One region of the Paenibacillus sp. Y660 genome, then DNA from elsewhere that is predicted to be linked to it. Evidence: riboswitches for the same ligand, from Rfam matches in the RefSeq annotation. Region 1 holds a riboswitch; each other region holds the start of a gene.
The links. Region 1 has a riboswitch for cyclic di-AMP ahead of AC2TDN_RS20900 (C40 family peptidase). Riboswitches for the same ligand answer to the same signal wherever they lie in the genome.

Region 2: it holds a riboswitch for cyclic di-AMP, as region 1 does, so the genes downstream of both, AC2TDN_RS20640 (resuscitation-promoting factor) here and AC2TDN_RS20900 (C40 family peptidase) in region 1, are expected to answer to the same signal.
Region 3: it holds a riboswitch for cyclic di-AMP, as region 1 does, so the genes downstream of both, AC2TDN_RS15630 (NAD-binding protein) here and AC2TDN_RS20900 (C40 family peptidase) in region 1, are expected to answer to the same signal.

What each region holds. Positions count from the first base shown of each region.
Region 1 covers NZ_JBXBBJ010000023.1:35,419-40,472, forward strand. Annotated here, with positions in the region: gene AC2TDN_RS20885 (M1 family metallopeptidase) at 1-798, shown strand, start outside; gene AC2TDN_RS20890 (hypothetical protein) at 826-1,641, shown strand; gene AC2TDN_RS20895 (hypothetical protein) at 1,775-2,359, shown strand; cyclic di-AMP (ydaO/yuaA leader) riboswitch at 2,758-2,910, shown strand; gene AC2TDN_RS20900 (C40 family peptidase) at 2,914-3,390, shown strand; gene AC2TDN_RS20905 (FAD-binding domain-containing protein) at 3,525-4,868, shown strand; gene AC2TDN_RS20910 (MFS transporter) at 4,989-5,054, opposite strand, start outside.
Region 2 covers NZ_JBXBBJ010000022.1:60,842-65,895, reverse strand. Annotated here, with positions in the region: gene AC2TDN_RS20655 (AbrB/MazE/SpoVT family DNA-binding domain-containing protein) at 1-195, opposite strand, end outside; gene AC2TDN_RS20650 (HD domain-containing protein) at 469-1,767, shown strand; gene AC2TDN_RS20645 (TatD family hydrolase) at 1,791-2,558, shown strand; cyclic di-AMP (ydaO/yuaA leader) riboswitch at 2,742-2,926, shown strand; gene AC2TDN_RS20640 (resuscitation-promoting factor) at 3,175-4,323, shown strand; gene rnmV (ribonuclease M5) at 4,448-4,996, shown strand; gene rsmA (16S rRNA (adenine(1518)-N(6)/adenine(1519)-N(6))-dimethyltransferase RsmA) at 5,000-5,054, shown strand, end outside.
Region 3 covers NZ_JBXBBJ010000013.1:5,223-10,276, forward strand. Annotated here, with positions in the region: gene AC2TDN_RS15615 (P-loop NTPase fold protein) at 1-156, shown strand, start outside; gene AC2TDN_RS15620 (uridine kinase family protein) at 181-510, shown strand; gene AC2TDN_RS15625 (hypothetical protein) at 580-1,005, opposite strand; cyclic di-AMP (ydaO/yuaA leader) riboswitch at 1,011-1,172, opposite strand; cyclic di-AMP (ydaO/yuaA leader) riboswitch at 1,890-2,088, shown strand; cyclic di-AMP (ydaO/yuaA leader) riboswitch at 2,181-2,352, shown strand; gene AC2TDN_RS15630 (NAD-binding protein) at 2,472-2,870, shown strand; gene kdpF (K(+)-transporting ATPase subunit F) at 3,014-3,073, shown strand; gene kdpA (potassium-transporting ATPase subunit KdpA) at 3,093-4,769, shown strand; gene kdpB (potassium-transporting ATPase subunit KdpB) at 4,788-5,054, shown strand, end outside.

The DNA.
Region 1 (5,054 bases):
ACGGTCGTGCATGAGATCGGCCATCAATATTGGTACGGCATGGTCGCCTCCAATGAATTCGAGGAAGCTTGGCTGGACGAGGGATTCACGTCCTACGCCGAGGACAAGGTCATGGAGACCGCGTATGGAATGGAAGCGAATCTGCCTATGGAAGCCAGCTACATGACCAATCCTGCGCCGCTCAAGCAGCCATCCTGGGCATACGGCAGCCACACGCAATACGCCGAGAACGTATACATGCGAGCGAAGCTCGTGCTCGTTGGCATTGAGAATCAAGTTGGCTCCAGAACGATGCAAAAGATTTTACGGACCTATTTCCAAAAATATAAGTTTAAGCATCCTTCCACTGCCGACTTCCAGCGTGTCGTAGAGACGGTGACGAAGGCGAGATGGCATGATTATTTCAGCCAATATGTGTACGACGACCAAATGGCCGATTTCTCGGTCGAATCGATCCGCGTTCGCCCGGTTGCGCAAGATGGCGCCAATATGTACGAGTCAGTCGTGCTCGTCAAGAAGAACGGCGGCAGCAACGGCGAGATCAAGGTCGTTTTGCAGTTCACCGACGGCAATAAATTAACGAAGCTATGGAATGCCGAAGAATCTCACGTTCAATATACGCAGCTGCATTCCGCGCCGCTCAAATGGGCAATGATCGATCCGGGTCACAGCAACGTACTCGACAATAAGCTTATCAACAACTATATGCAGGCCGAGCTGCCGGAGGATAAGCGCACGAGGTGGAGCATTGGCGCAGTCAAGCTGCTCGAAGGGCTGCTCGGGTCGCTGAGCTGGTAAGTAATTGCGTTCAAGGAGCGATAAACGATGAAGATACATGTGAAGCAAGGCTGGCAACTCGCGGTTAAACATTTTTATCTTGTTATTTTATTATTTTTGTATCAGCTGCTATGGGGGTTTTTCCTCTATCGCTTCATTGATTCGGTCGTCTCGCCGCTGCTGCGGCGGTATCCGAGCTCCTATCCGTCCGACACCGCTGCCCAGCTCTTCTTGACCGAAGCCCAGTTCCAGCTGTTCAAGACCGATTTGATCACTCCGTATGTGTGGACCCTCGGCAGCCTCATGGTTATTAGAATGCTGCTAACGCCCTTGTTTAACGCCGGTCTGTTCTACTCGCTGAATCAAACGAGATTAGTCGGAGGAACCCGCTTCCTTGAGGGCATTCGCAAAAACTGGAAGCCTGTTGTGCTTCTGTACTGGATGGAAAGCGTCTTATCGCTGGCTCCCGCTTGGTGGCTGCTCCCGCGCGGCTTCGATGCGCTTCTGGAGAGCGGCTCCATTCCAGAGCTGCTGGGAGCGGTGCTGCCTGGGGCCGGCCTGTGGCTGCTGTGGGGTACGGTGCTGCATCTGCTGTTTCTAGCTATGCAATTCGGCGCCACATCGGGCGAAGGCGTATTCCGTTCCTTATGGAAGGCTCTTCGAAACTTTATCTCCTTCGCAGCCATTTCACTCATCATGTGGGGGATCGGAGCAGCTGCCGGGCTCGTTGTCACCAGCTTATCGATGCTCTGGGCCGGCTTGTTCGCGCTCATCCTTCATCAAGGCTATTACCTCGTAAAAACAGTAGTGAAGGTATGGACCATAGCCGCGCAGTACGATTGTCTACAGACGAAACAATCCTAACCTGAAGAAGCCTTCGGCTCCACAAATTATTGTGGATACGAGGCTTTTTTTATTTTCAAAATAGACCGCAACTAAATCATGCAATTTCTGTATATATAGATGAAAGTAAATGAACAATGGAGGATACACATAAATGATGCGCAAAAAACTGATTTTATTATCCATGGTTTTGCTCTTATCGGGCGGTTCATTGGTTGCAGCAGACAAAATGTTACAAAAAGTAACGCTGCTTTTTAATAATAAGCAATCCATTGAAGATGGTTTATTAGTTGATGATAAGGTTTATATCAATATTCGTTCCTTAAGCGATTCCCTGCAGGCTTTTACGCAGTGGAAGGGGAGCGATAAGAAGCTTGTCATTCAGAAGCCCAATGTTCATATGTTTCTGATGAATGAGAAGCGGACGATGTTTGGGCAAGTTGATAAAGGTACGGTTCAGAAGTTTTTGGTGCAGGCGCAAATCGATAATTTGAACGTTGCCATCTCTGAATTCAAGGTCACGATTGTCGATCCTAACGATAAAGAAACGACCATTGACGGCCGCAGCCAATCTGATGTTGATTTCAAGGAGTTTGTCGAAAAGGATACCTTCTGGTTCAGCTCCAAGCTTGTCTCCTATGAATTTAAGTTTTCAGGCAAATACAAGCTCCGGTTCTGGATGGAGCAAAAGAACGAAGGCCCGCAGCTCATCTCTGAAAAAATCATTACTGCGAAATAATAGCTTGTCTACATGTAGATGGAGTTGTCTTTCAAGATGATAGATCTTGAGGGACGGCTCCTTTTTCATGCCGCAAACTGAATTTTTTAACTCGTCATTCTTCGCATGAGAGTTTTTTAATCTTTCTCCGCAAAATGCTATCATACCGCCATTATCCGCATGATTGAATAGTCTTTAAGACAGGATGCCAAGGGGACAAATCGGTATATTTTACAACAGATCCACATAATTAATGAAATTGAGTCATTGCATTTAGTTAGAAAGAACTAGTGATGAGTGTTTATTTTACACAATAAACGGTTAAACGAAGCAAATAGTCAAAAGGTTACATGAGAATTATTAGAAATAGTCAGGAAAGGCAGGAGATCAATGAAAATAATCGAATAATTCTCAGGAGCAATAAAAAACTGCCTAATTTCCTATTTGGAAAACGGGGGAACCACTCTGGGTGAATTGATTCCGACGTTTGACGTTTGTCAGCGCCTGAGGAGTCATAGGGAGCCTTCAACCGAACCCCACAGCTAACCTCGTCGGCATTGGAAGGAGTTTCACAATTGAAAAAGGTTACCGCATTACTACTGGGTCTCGTTCTCGTACTCGCTTTCCAGGCTGGGAGCGCTTTCGCAGACTCAAAACTAAACGGCTTCATCAATGATCTTATCGGTTCACCGTACAAAAGCGGCGGAACGTCGTCGAAAGGCTTTGATTGCTCCGGATTTACGAGCTATGTGTTCGAAAAAATGGGCATCGAGCTTCCACGCACATCCGGCTCGCAAGCAAAATCAGGCGATAAGGTTGCTAAAGAGGACCTTATTCCGGGAGACCTTGTTTTCTTCGACACAGTTGGCGGAAACAACAGCACGGTATCCCACGTAGGCATTTACATAGGAGATGGCAAGTTTACACATTCCTCTTCTAGCAGAGGCGTTGTGACAGACAAACTTAACTCCTCCTATTATGAAAATCGTTTTATAACTGCTCGTCGTGTTATGGATGCAGATTCTTTCCAAGCATACGCCGACGGACAATAGAGTAACCTATTCCCTCTCTGTATGAGAGTTGCACGGGTAGACTCACTCAGCAAAGCCGCAGTTGTTTGTCCTCAAGCGACAAATGACATGCGGCTTTGCTGTTATTGCGCCGCTAAGGGGAAGGAGCAGTCTCAATGTATTTGTTTATTCATCGCAAGGATTTGCGTACCGAAGATTTGCGCGCATTCGATTATTTGAGAAATAAGGATTCGCAGGGCATTCATTTGCTAATCATAGATCCTGTCCTCACGGACGGAGGCAGATTAAACAGTCACAGCGGCCGTAATTTTATGGCGCAAGCCGCCTCCCTGCTGCACAGCTATTCCAAGGCGGGGAAAGAGCTGCATGTCCTGCATGGCGATCCCGCTTCGATTACCGAAGCGCTCTTAGAGGCGCATCCGATAGATGAGGTTATCGCCCATGCCGACTACACGCCTTACTCCCGCCGGCGCGACGAGCGGCTTCAGCTAACCGTCCGAGCCATGAATCGCCGCTGGATATCGATTGCTGATGCGCCGCTGGCCGATTTGGAAGCTTTCCCTGCGTATGCTCGGCGATCCGAGCCTTACAAGGTGTTTACGCCTTTCTACCGCATGTGGAGCAGCTATATGCAAGAGTACTACAGCAAGGCGGGCGAGACGACGATTCAGGATCTCGCGACCTTAAGCGAAATCAACACCAAGGTCGCTCTGCAATTCGCGCTGCCGGATGCCATTTCACACTCGCTTGGCGGCACGAGAGTAGAAGGCTCACAGAAATCGTCAGCTAAGCTGGATCGCTTTGCACGCGAGCGACTCGCCTCTTATGCGGATAGTCGGGACATCTACACGGAGGAGCATACTAGCGGGCTCGCTCGCTTCTTGAACACCGGCGCTATATCGGCGCGTCAGTCCTACGAGCTTACGCAGGGCTTGCCCGGTGCCGAAGCATGGATCCGTCAGCTGGCTTGGCGTGATTTCTACTTGTACCAGGCCATGTACCATGAAGATTTCTTCCGTTACGAGCAGCTGGCGAACTTGTCACCGCTCTCTGATGCTTATCTTGCGGCATGGTCTGCCGCTGCCACTGGCATTCCGATCATCGACGCGGCTATGACGCAGCTGAACCGCACGGGGGATCTTCCGAATCGGCTGCGAATGGTAACGGCCATGTTTCTAACGAAAAACCTGCTTTGTCCGTTTACGCTTGGGGAGCAGCATTTCCGCCTTCACTTAAGCGACTATGACAATGCGCTTAATCGCGGCGGCTGGCTGTGGTGCTCATCGCTAGGCTATGATGCAGCGCCTTACTTCCGCATCATGAATCCCGAGACGCAGTCGCGCACCCATGATCCTAGCGGCAGCTACATCCGGCGCTGGCTGCCCCATCTCGCACATCTCTCGGACAAAGAGATTCATAAGCCGCAAAGCGGCGCCATCGTGGATCTAAAAGCGTCGCGCGCGCGAGCCATCGAGGTGTACAAGACCATACTCAAATAGCTGGAGCTGCATCGTCCTTAGCGGACTATCGTTTTAGACAAGCATGCCTTATATTGAATTATTAATAAATAAACCTCCACCGCCGCTTTGAAACAGCGAATGTGGAGGTTTTTTCTTGAGCTATAACCCGCGCTGCGCCTCTCTTCTTCCCAGCACGAGCATAGCCGCCAGCAGAAGAAGCATCAG
Region 2 (5,054 bases), on a different contig from region 1:
GAAGTAAGATACGTTTTCTGCATTGCCACAGAAGATACATGCAGGCTCGTATTTCTTAAGCATGATGCGCTCGCCATCAACGTAAATCTCAAGTGCATCCTTCTCGCCGATCCCTAGCGTACGGCGTAACTCGATTGGAATAACAACACGACCTAGCTCATCAACCTTACGAACAATACCAGTAGATTTCATCATAATATATCATTGCCCCTCTCAAAATACGATTCGTCATCGTTCGACATAAATTTTGCTTTTTATGATTACTATAATACCAACGATTACCATAATAGTCAACCAATAAAATTGACTTTTATACTTCGATGGGTTAAGTATTTGACTATACACAAGGGTCATATTACTCTGTAATAGAATACAACAGCTTCGACATTTTGGAAACTGATTTACGACACAATTCGACAATAGTTTAACATTTTGTGTCGAAAATATGAACAAAGGAGATGAGAGACGATGAAGCAGCAGTTGACCGAAGAGAAGGTTTTTAAAGACCCTGTCCATCATTATATTTATGTGCAGGACCAGACCATTTGGGACTTGATTAATACGAAGGAGTTCCAGCGTTTGAGAAGAATACGCCAATTAGGAACCTCGTATTTGACCTTTCATGGCGCGGAACACAGCCGATTCTCGCATTCGCTGGGAGTCTATGAAATAACGCGTAAAATTATTTCTCAATTCGAGCGCAACGGCTATCCTGATTGGCCTGCCGAGGAGCGGCTGGTCTCGCTTTGTGCGGCTTTGCTGCATGATGTCGGTCACGGCCCGTTCTCCCACTCCTTAGAAGAAGTATTCGACACGGAACACGAAGAGTGGACCTGCAAAATTATTCTTGAGCATTCGGAAATCAATCATGTGCTGCGAGCTGTATCGGAAGATTTCCCTTCACAGGTTGCTGCAGTTATCCAGAAAACATATCCAAAGCCAATCGTTGTAAGCCTCATATCTAGCCAAATGGATGCTGATCGCATGGATTATTTGCTTAGAGATGCTTATTATACTGGCGTAAACTATGGAACCTTCGATTTAGAGCGCATATTACGCGTATTGCGACCTTATAAAGGGAAAATTGTAGTGAAAGAGAGCGGGATGCATGCCGTAGAGCATTATTTGATGTCTCGCTATCAAATGTATTGGCAGATTTACTTCCATCCAGTAACAAGAAGCTCTGAGATTATTTTACGTCAAATATTTCGTAGAGCACAGGAGCTTTATGTGGGTGGCTATACATTTGAATGGTTGCCGAACCCTCTTAAATGTCTGCTTCATAACAACATGACGGTGAATGATTATTTGAAACTGGATGAGGCGCTAGTTCAAACGGCTTTCACGCAATGGGCAGAGGAGCAGGATTCGCTGTTAAGCGATCTTTGCGATCGATTTATGAACCGTCATTTATATAAGTACATAACGATTGATAACCCTGATGATCAGCTTTTAAATGAGATTAGCGATTGCTTCTCTTCTATAGGAATGAATCCCGATTATCATATGGAAATTGACTTCCCGTTTGACCTGCCATACGACGTATATCGACCGGATAAAAAAGAAGGAGAAAAGAAAGAAAAAGCGCCGATTTTGTTGTTGGACGGTCAGGATGAAATAAGTGAAATATCTGCCAAATCCGACATCGTTCGTTCAATAACCGGATTGCATCAGGGGCAATATCATCTGTATTATCCGGAAGAGCCACTCAAAAAAAATATTTCACAAATACCTGATTCATTAAAAAAATTATTTAAACTCGACTGAAGGAGCCTGACACTAACATGACATTGCTATTTGATACCCACACCCACTTAGACTCATATAAGTTCGATGAGGATCGCCACGAAGTTATTCAGCGCGCAAAGGATGCAGGCGTGCACATGCTCCTTAATATCGGCTTTAACCGCGAGACCATTCCAACGACGATAGCGCTTGCTGAGCAGTATGAATTTATTTATGCGGCTGTCGGCTGGCACCCGGTTGACAGCATTGACATGCTTCTGGAGGATTTGGAGTGGATAGAGCGTTTATGCGCGCATGAGAAGGTTGTTGCCATCGGTGAGATCGGTCTTGATTATCACTGGGATACCTCGCCCAAAGACGTTCAGCAGCGCGTATTTCGCGAGCAAATCCGTCTTGCCCGTAAAGTAGGCAAACCGATCGTTATTCATAATCGTGACGCGCACGAGGATGTTATTCGAATTTTGCAGGAGGAAAATGCAGCCGAGGTTGGCGGGGTCATGCACTGCTTCTCCGGCAGCCCCGAAACCGCGAAGCAATGCCTCGATATGAACTTCTATATTTCGTTCGGGGGACCGGTCACTTTCCAAAATGCAAGGGTTCCCAAAGAGGTGCTCAAGCAGGTTCCGCTCGATAAAATTTTGATTGAAACCGATGCTCCGTATTTGGCTCCCCACCCCTTCAGAGGGAAGCGAAATGAGTCCTCTTATGTGGCACTAGTCGCACAGACTGCAGCCGAATTATTAGGCAAATCGGTAGAAGAAATAGGTGCGATTACGACCGAAAACGGTAAAAAATGTTTTGGTATTGTATAAAAACGAGAGAAACAGAGAGAATTTAAGACCTTTATCGCGTAAAAACTAATTTTTATAGCGATTATCGCTTAATTTTTCCGTCTTTATCCACCATTTTAGCTTAAATCGTCTTTTATCGTATCTTTACAATTCACCTCGTATGAGGTTATGATTCAACTCAGAGCATTACATTTTGTATTGGATTTCCAGTTTGCGCTTAATCTCCATCTGGAGAGCGGGGGAACCAAATACGGGTTTTATGTACCGTGTTTTGAATTCTTCAAGGGGTGAATTTCGGAACCTTTGCCATGAGCATTGCGTTTTCGAATAGGGCGTCTCTCTTGCCCGAATCCGTCAGCTAACCTCGTAAGCGTTCATAGAGAGTGATCAACCTCGTGCATCCATTTTTCTGTATCCCAGCGTAGTCATTTACCGGGAAGCCACGAAACAGATCCTCTGTCGACGGCTTCTTTTTATTTTCGAATAAACGGGAATTTGTCGACATAGGGATAAAAGATGGGGGTGGGAGGATCGATAGCAGTACTGGATTGCGTGCTTGCACGCCAATATACTATAGTCGCGTCAGTTGTATCATGCGTAACACTTGGCGGCGGGGCTATGAAGGAGGACCGATGAAGTGGGAATACTCCAGGTTAAGGACACCCATGGGAAACGATCATCCAGCATGTCTTTCGCATTGCGATGGAAGCGTGAAAACTTGCGTTTGATTCTTTTGAGTGCTACTATCTCAATCGCTATGACTTTCATGTTTTTGGTGTTGTTGTACGGAACGGCTGTCAAAAGCGTCTCCGTAGTAGTGAATGGACAAGAAACCGTTGTGGAAACGAAGCAATGGGTCCTGCAACGCCTACTGGATGAACAAGCTATCGCAATTGGACCACATGATGAGGTGTCCATACCGCTTAATGCGGCAATAAAGGACGGAGATCGAATTGAGGTAACTCAAGCGATTCCGGTAATTGTGAAAGCTGATGGCAAGACCTCTACTGTATATACGACAGAGAGAACAGTGCAGGCAGCGATCGAGGAATTAAATATTCCAGTTCGTAATCATGATAAAGTAATGCCTCCGCTTAATACGGTAGTTGATTCGGAATTAACGGTAACGGTTGTACGGGTTGACACGAAGGTGTCTGAATCCGAGCGTGCCATGCCGTACTCTATCGTAAAGAAGAAAGATCCTACGCTGGAAGCGGGTAAGGAAAAGCTCGTGCAAACCGGCAAGGAAGGCCTTATTGTTGAACATATCGAGAAGCAGTACGAGGACGGAATTCTCACTTCGAAGAAGATGGTCAGCAAGGTTGTCGAGACCGCTGCGGTGGACCATGTTATCGCGATCGGAACGAAGAAGGCTGAGCCTAAAGTGACTGTGCTCTCAAACAAAAGCCCGAGTGTTGCCATGCTGACAAAGAGCGGTGTAACATTTAAGGCCAAAACCGTACTTAAGAACGTCACGCTGACTGCTTATTCAGCAGGTGTCGCTTCTACAGGTAAAGATTCGGATCATCCGGATTACGGAATTACGGCATCCGGTTCCCGTGTAAAAGAAGGACGGACCATAGCGGTTGATCCGAAGGTTATTCCGATCGGCTGGTGGGTTTATATTGAAGGCATCGGTTTCCGCCGGGCTGAGGATACCGGCAGCGCGGTGAAGGGCAAAAAAATCGACGTATACTTCGATAGCAACAAAACGGCAAATAAGTTTGGCAGGAAGAAAGGCTTTACCGTTTACGTGCTCGGGCCAAATAAACCTTCTTCAAGCTAATTGCAGGATTACCATCATCTTATCGTAATATTCAATTAAATATGCCATCATAAGGAGAGGCACTGCCTCTTCTTTTTGCATGTTTGCGGGCTTATAAGAGTTTATGTTGAAGGGAATGGTCTTGATGATCAAAGAGATCATTGTCGTTGAGGGTAAAGATGATACCGCAGCGATAAAACGGGCGGTTGAAGCGGACACTATAGAGACGAATGGTTCGGCTATCGGTGAGGATGTATTAAGAAGAATAGCGCTGGCGAACGAGCGCCGCGGCGTCATTATATTTACAGATCCCGACCATGCGGGAGAGCGCATTCGCAAAATCGTTGCGAGGCACGCTCCCGGGTGCAAGCATGCTTTTTTGCCGCAGGAGCAGGCGTTGTACAAAGGGGATATCGGCATCGAGAACGCAAGTCCGGATGCGATTCGTACGGCACTCTCAGAGCTCCGTACAGAGTCGCTTCTCGAATCGGGTGAGATAAGCTTTGAGGATTTGATGGAAGCGGGGCTTATCGTGCATCCTGACGCTTCCAATCGGCGCCTTGTTATGGGCAAGCTGCTCGGGATCGGATATGCGAACGGCAAGCAGTTCTATAAGCGTTGTACAAGCTTCCGTATTTCCAAGGTGGAATTTGCAGAAGCGTTCAGACAAATGGAAAAGGAACTGGAGGGATAGAAGATGAGCGATCACGAACACAATGAGCAAAGCAAGGCATCGGTGAAATCTGTGCCCT
Region 3 (5,054 bases), on a different contig from region 1:
TTGAGTAAATTTCTTGCCCACGGCCTTAGCCATTTTAAAGTAAAAGTCATACATATGGACAAGTATTATAAGAAGGAAAGGCCGATAACGGTTGCTTCATTTTCTGGCAAAGCTTATGAAGATTTTAACGATCCGGCTGCTGTTGATCTGGATTAGGTATTAGAGGATTTCAATGAATCTTTGTCCGATAAGGATGACGTAATCATTATTGAAGGTTTTTTGCTGTTCCATTTTTCGCAGCTAAGAGAATGTCTTGATTATAAAGTGTTTGTGGATTGCCAGTCCGATGAAAGGCTCGCAAGACGATTAGGGAAATTTTCGAATGAGCGTCACTCCATGGATGAAGCGATAAGCGAATATTTGGATTTGGTGAGACATACCCATGATCGGTATGTAGAGCCGACACGCTGGTACGCGGATTTAATCGTTAATGGTTCACTTGGATCGCAGAAGGGAAGTCAGATTCTGCTGGATTGGGTATTGCAGAAGTTGGAGGGATCCCGGATATAGAGCCTGAAAAATAAACAGTCCAGAACCTAGTGCTTGTTCTGGACTGTCTATTTTTGGTCATGAAATCAGTCAATCCAAAGAAACATAGGAGACAGAACGTTGACGCAAAACAGATTCTTCAAGATCGCTGTTGTACGGAGACGAATCGGCGGATTGTGCCAGGACATGATTGACTGCAGAGGCGAATAGGTCGAGAATACGTCCGTCCTCATCCGTTTTGTCGTATTGAAAATGGTGTAGAGGCGGAAGAGAGACGCTGCCGATAAAGCTTTGGAGCAGATCGCTCCATCGTTCCAAGTCAATCGAATCTTCGGTGTCGCTCGCAAACAGCTCGCTCCAGCCGAATCCTTGATCACTTGTTAAACGGAGACAAATGCGGTGGCCTGCAGAATCGACTGCGAGAGCAGGGATGACGAATAGCTCGATTCGTGTGACGGATAAAGAAGGGGTCTGTTCCGTGAAAAGGTGCAAATGATTTGCACAATTGGTCAACATGAAAAAATCTCTCCTTTGTTCGCTTACGAGGTTAGCTGTCGGATTCGGGCTAGAGAGAATGCCCTACCAGGGTTACAAATCCCTGGATTCACCCCTTGCAAAACGTTAGAAAACGTTAGCGTTGGTTCCCCCGCTTTTTCATTCGAAAAATTCAGCGTTAATAGTGTACTCTTCATTATAATCCCTAATTGCTTATCTGTAAATCTTTCGAATTAAAACAATGATATGTACGAGATTGCTTGTTTGAATAAAACAGTCTCATCCCATTCGGATTTACCGGTTGAACAAGATGAACGAGAATCCGTCAAGCTCAAGGCTGCGGCTGCAAATAAATAAAAAACTCGCACGTCCTTTATCATCGAAACAGGCTTGGATAGCACGGGAGTTCCCACAGCTGCTCTACTAGATTCACTGGAATTGTTTCATGAATGGCTTCTGATTGCGTGATCATTCGTAATCTCTCCTCCAGTTCGCTTTCGAGGTTAACTGCCATAATCAGGCATGCCGTCTATAGTAAACCCGAATGCGATCATTGTAAAACAGTTGTATTTCGGGATATGGCATCCTTTAGCCATTTTACAAGAAAAACTATCAATATCTTTATAAAAAAAGCATAATTCGCTGGATAACTCGTTTATTCTCTTCTATTCTCCTCTTTAGAAAAATCTGATTATTTCCGCTGAAAAGTGGCTTGTGGGTGCATATCATTATTTTCGAAAATAGGAGTAAAACGTAGAAATAGTGAGATATATCGAGATCGAATTCTATGTAAGCGCTGCGAAACGTTCTGGGGGTCTGAAATTAGCTAAATTCGCCAGCGGGCTCTCTTTACAGTGGCGATAGCGAGGAGTAAGATTCGATACAGGATTTACTAATAAGTTTCGATTTGCTGATCGCTGAGTTTCCGTGAATGCGGAAAACGGGGGAACCAATAAATGAGCTTTGCGCATGTTCGATGTGAGAGTCGAACGGCCGTAGAGCAGGGGTGAATCTTTGACTGGTGCCATGGATACTGGTCAAAGTAGGGCGACTCTCACCGCCCGAATCCGACAGCTAACCTCGTAAGCGTGGATTAGAGAGGAATGATGAAGCTTGTGATCGATTAATGTCGACCACAGAGTGTCATAAGCCTCTGTGGTTTTTTGCTGCCCAAAAACAGAGCAGCTGCTTGAAATGGTTTTAATTTGCTGAATCCTGCAGCAGCAGGAACGGGGGAACCAACGAAGAAAAGGCGTGTATGTACGCTCTTTGCTTCATGGGGTGAATCGCTTGGCAGCAGCCAGGCGTAGGGCAACTCTCAAGGCCCGAATCCGACAGCTAACCTCGTAAGTGTACTCGAGAGAGGCAACAGCCATCGCGCTTCCCGCGGCTTATTTTAGCTGCGGGCATAAGAAGCCGCGGGATTGGTTCCTCTTATCCCAAGGCTTCTTTTTGTTGCCTTTTTTACCAAATGGAGGATAAGCAAGTTGTTGGAAGAGCATATTATCGTAGCTGGATACAACGAATCCGGCAAATCATTTATTCGAACTTTAATGTTTCATCAAATGAAATTTATCGTCCTGACAAATAGCAAGCAGGAGGAGAAGCAGCTCCGCAAGCAAGGGATCATAGGCGTGCATTATATCAATACAAATGATCGCCAAAGCTGGCAGCCGCCGCATTATCCGATTCAAGATGTTTTCATATTCGAGAGCAGCTTTGCACTAAGCTGCCGCTTTGTCCATTGCTGCCGGACTTGGACGACCAAGCCGATCTACGTGATCACGCAGCAGTGGAATCCGCGGGCCGTTTACAAGGGGCTCGGTGCGGACCATATCGTATACTCGCAAACCGGTGAAGTCGGTTTTCTTTTAAGTCACAAATAATGCAGGAGGGAATTCAATATGCAGGATGTTTATATGATCATCGCTTTGCTGGCCTGCTTTGGTTTATTTTACGGATTTTTGACTTGGTGCGGCAGCGTAATCGACCAAACGGGAGGCGGAAGCGAATGATTATCGTGATGGTTATGGCTTTATTTGTTTTCGTTTATCTCATCTATGCCTTAATTCATCCGGAAAAGTTTTAATGGAGGAGGATCATCTACGATGGATATTTTTCAATTGCTGATCGTCATTGCGATTCTGTTATTGCTAGTTAAGCCATTAGGAACCTACGTCTATCACGTATTCTCGAATGAGCATAATCGCTTAGACAAGGTGTTCGGAGGCTCTGAGCGGCTTATCTATAAAATCATAGGTTTAAAGCGGCGAGAGGACATGAGCTGGAAAATGTACGCCCTTAGCTTTATCGCAACCAATATCATATTGGTAGCTTTCAGCTATTTGATTCTGCGTTTGCAAAACGCGCTTCCGTTTAATCCGAACGGGATGGGGAGCATGGAGCCGACGCTTACGTTTAATACGGTCATCAGCTTTATAACGAATACGAACCTGCAGCATTACAACGGGGAAAGCGCCTTATCCTATTTCTCGCAAATGGCGGTCATCATGATGATGTTTACGTCAGCGGCTACGGGCTTCTCGGTTGCGATCGCATTCGTCCGCGGCATTACGAGCCAAGGGCAAGCGATCGGCAACTTTTTCGAGGACTTTGTCAAAGCGCATACGCGAATTTTTCTTCCGGTTGCTTTTGTCATCACGCTTGTGCTCGTTGCCCTTCAAGTGCCGCAAACGCTTGATCCGACATTGACCGTCAAAACGCTAGAGGGCGCGATGCAGCAAATTGCGATTGGTCCTGTCGCTTCGCTGGAGTCGATTAAGCATTTGGGAACGAACGGCGGCGGATTTTTTGGCGCCAACTCGGCGCATCCCTTTGAGAATCCGAATCCGCTGACGAACGTCATCCAGATTTTATCGATGTGGGCGCTGCCCGCTGCACTGCCTTACACCTTCGGCCTATTCGCCAAAAACAAAAAGCAAGGCTGGGTTGTGTTCACAGCGATGATGTGTCTGTTCCTCGTGTTCCTGAGCGTAGCCTACACGTCGGAGAAAACAGGCAATCCAGCGATAAGCGCGCTTGGAATCGATGCTTCGCAAGGCAGCATGGAAGGCAAGGAAGTACGGTTCGGCATCGCGCAATCCGCATTGTTCACAACGGTGACAGCGGCAGCGACGACCGGTACCGTTAACAATATGCATGATACGCTTACGCCGCTCGGCGGCTTGGTGCCGCTTGGCGAGATGATGCTGAATGTCGTTTTTGGCGGCAAGGGTGTCGGACTTATCAACATGCTTATGTATGCGATACTCGCCGTGTTCATATGCGGGCTAATGGTCGGACGAACGCCGGAATTTCTGGGTCGAAAAATAGAGCCGCGAGAAATGAAGCTTATTGCGGTCGCTATTCTTACCCATCCTTTCATTATACTAGTGCCAACAGCAATCGCCTTTATGACGGATCTAGGCAAAGGAGCCATCACAAATCCGGGCTTCCATGGCATAAGTCAAGTGCTGTATGAATTTACATCCTCGGCAGCGAACAATGGCTCCGGGTTTGAGGGACTAGGCGACAACACGCCATTTTGGAATATTAGCACAGGGCTTGTCATGCTGATGGGCCGCTATATTTCAATAATCGCGATGCTGGCAGTTGCGGGTTCGCTCGTACGCAAGCAGCCTGTGCCGGAGACGATTGGCACATTCCGCACGGATAATGGACTATTTACCGGATTATTAATCGGCACTGTGCTTTTAATCGGTGCGCTAACCTTTTTGCCGGTCATCGTGCTTGGGCCGGTCGCAGAATATTTGACACTCCGCTAACGGATGAGGTGAATGATAATGAATAGTAACCAGAAGAAGAAGCTGCTGCCCGCAGCTGCGGTTAAGCGCGCTGTGCTTGATAGCTTTATCAAATTAAATCCAGCTCTTATGATGAAAAACCCGGTTATGTTTGTCGTTGAGGCAGGTACATTTATCGTGCTGCTGATGGCGTTGTTCCCCGCTTACTTTGATTCGGAGGAGCGAATCGGCTTTAATGTAACGGTATTTTTCATTTTGCTGTTTACGCTGCTGTTCGCCAATTTTGCCGAGGCAATTGCGGAGGGC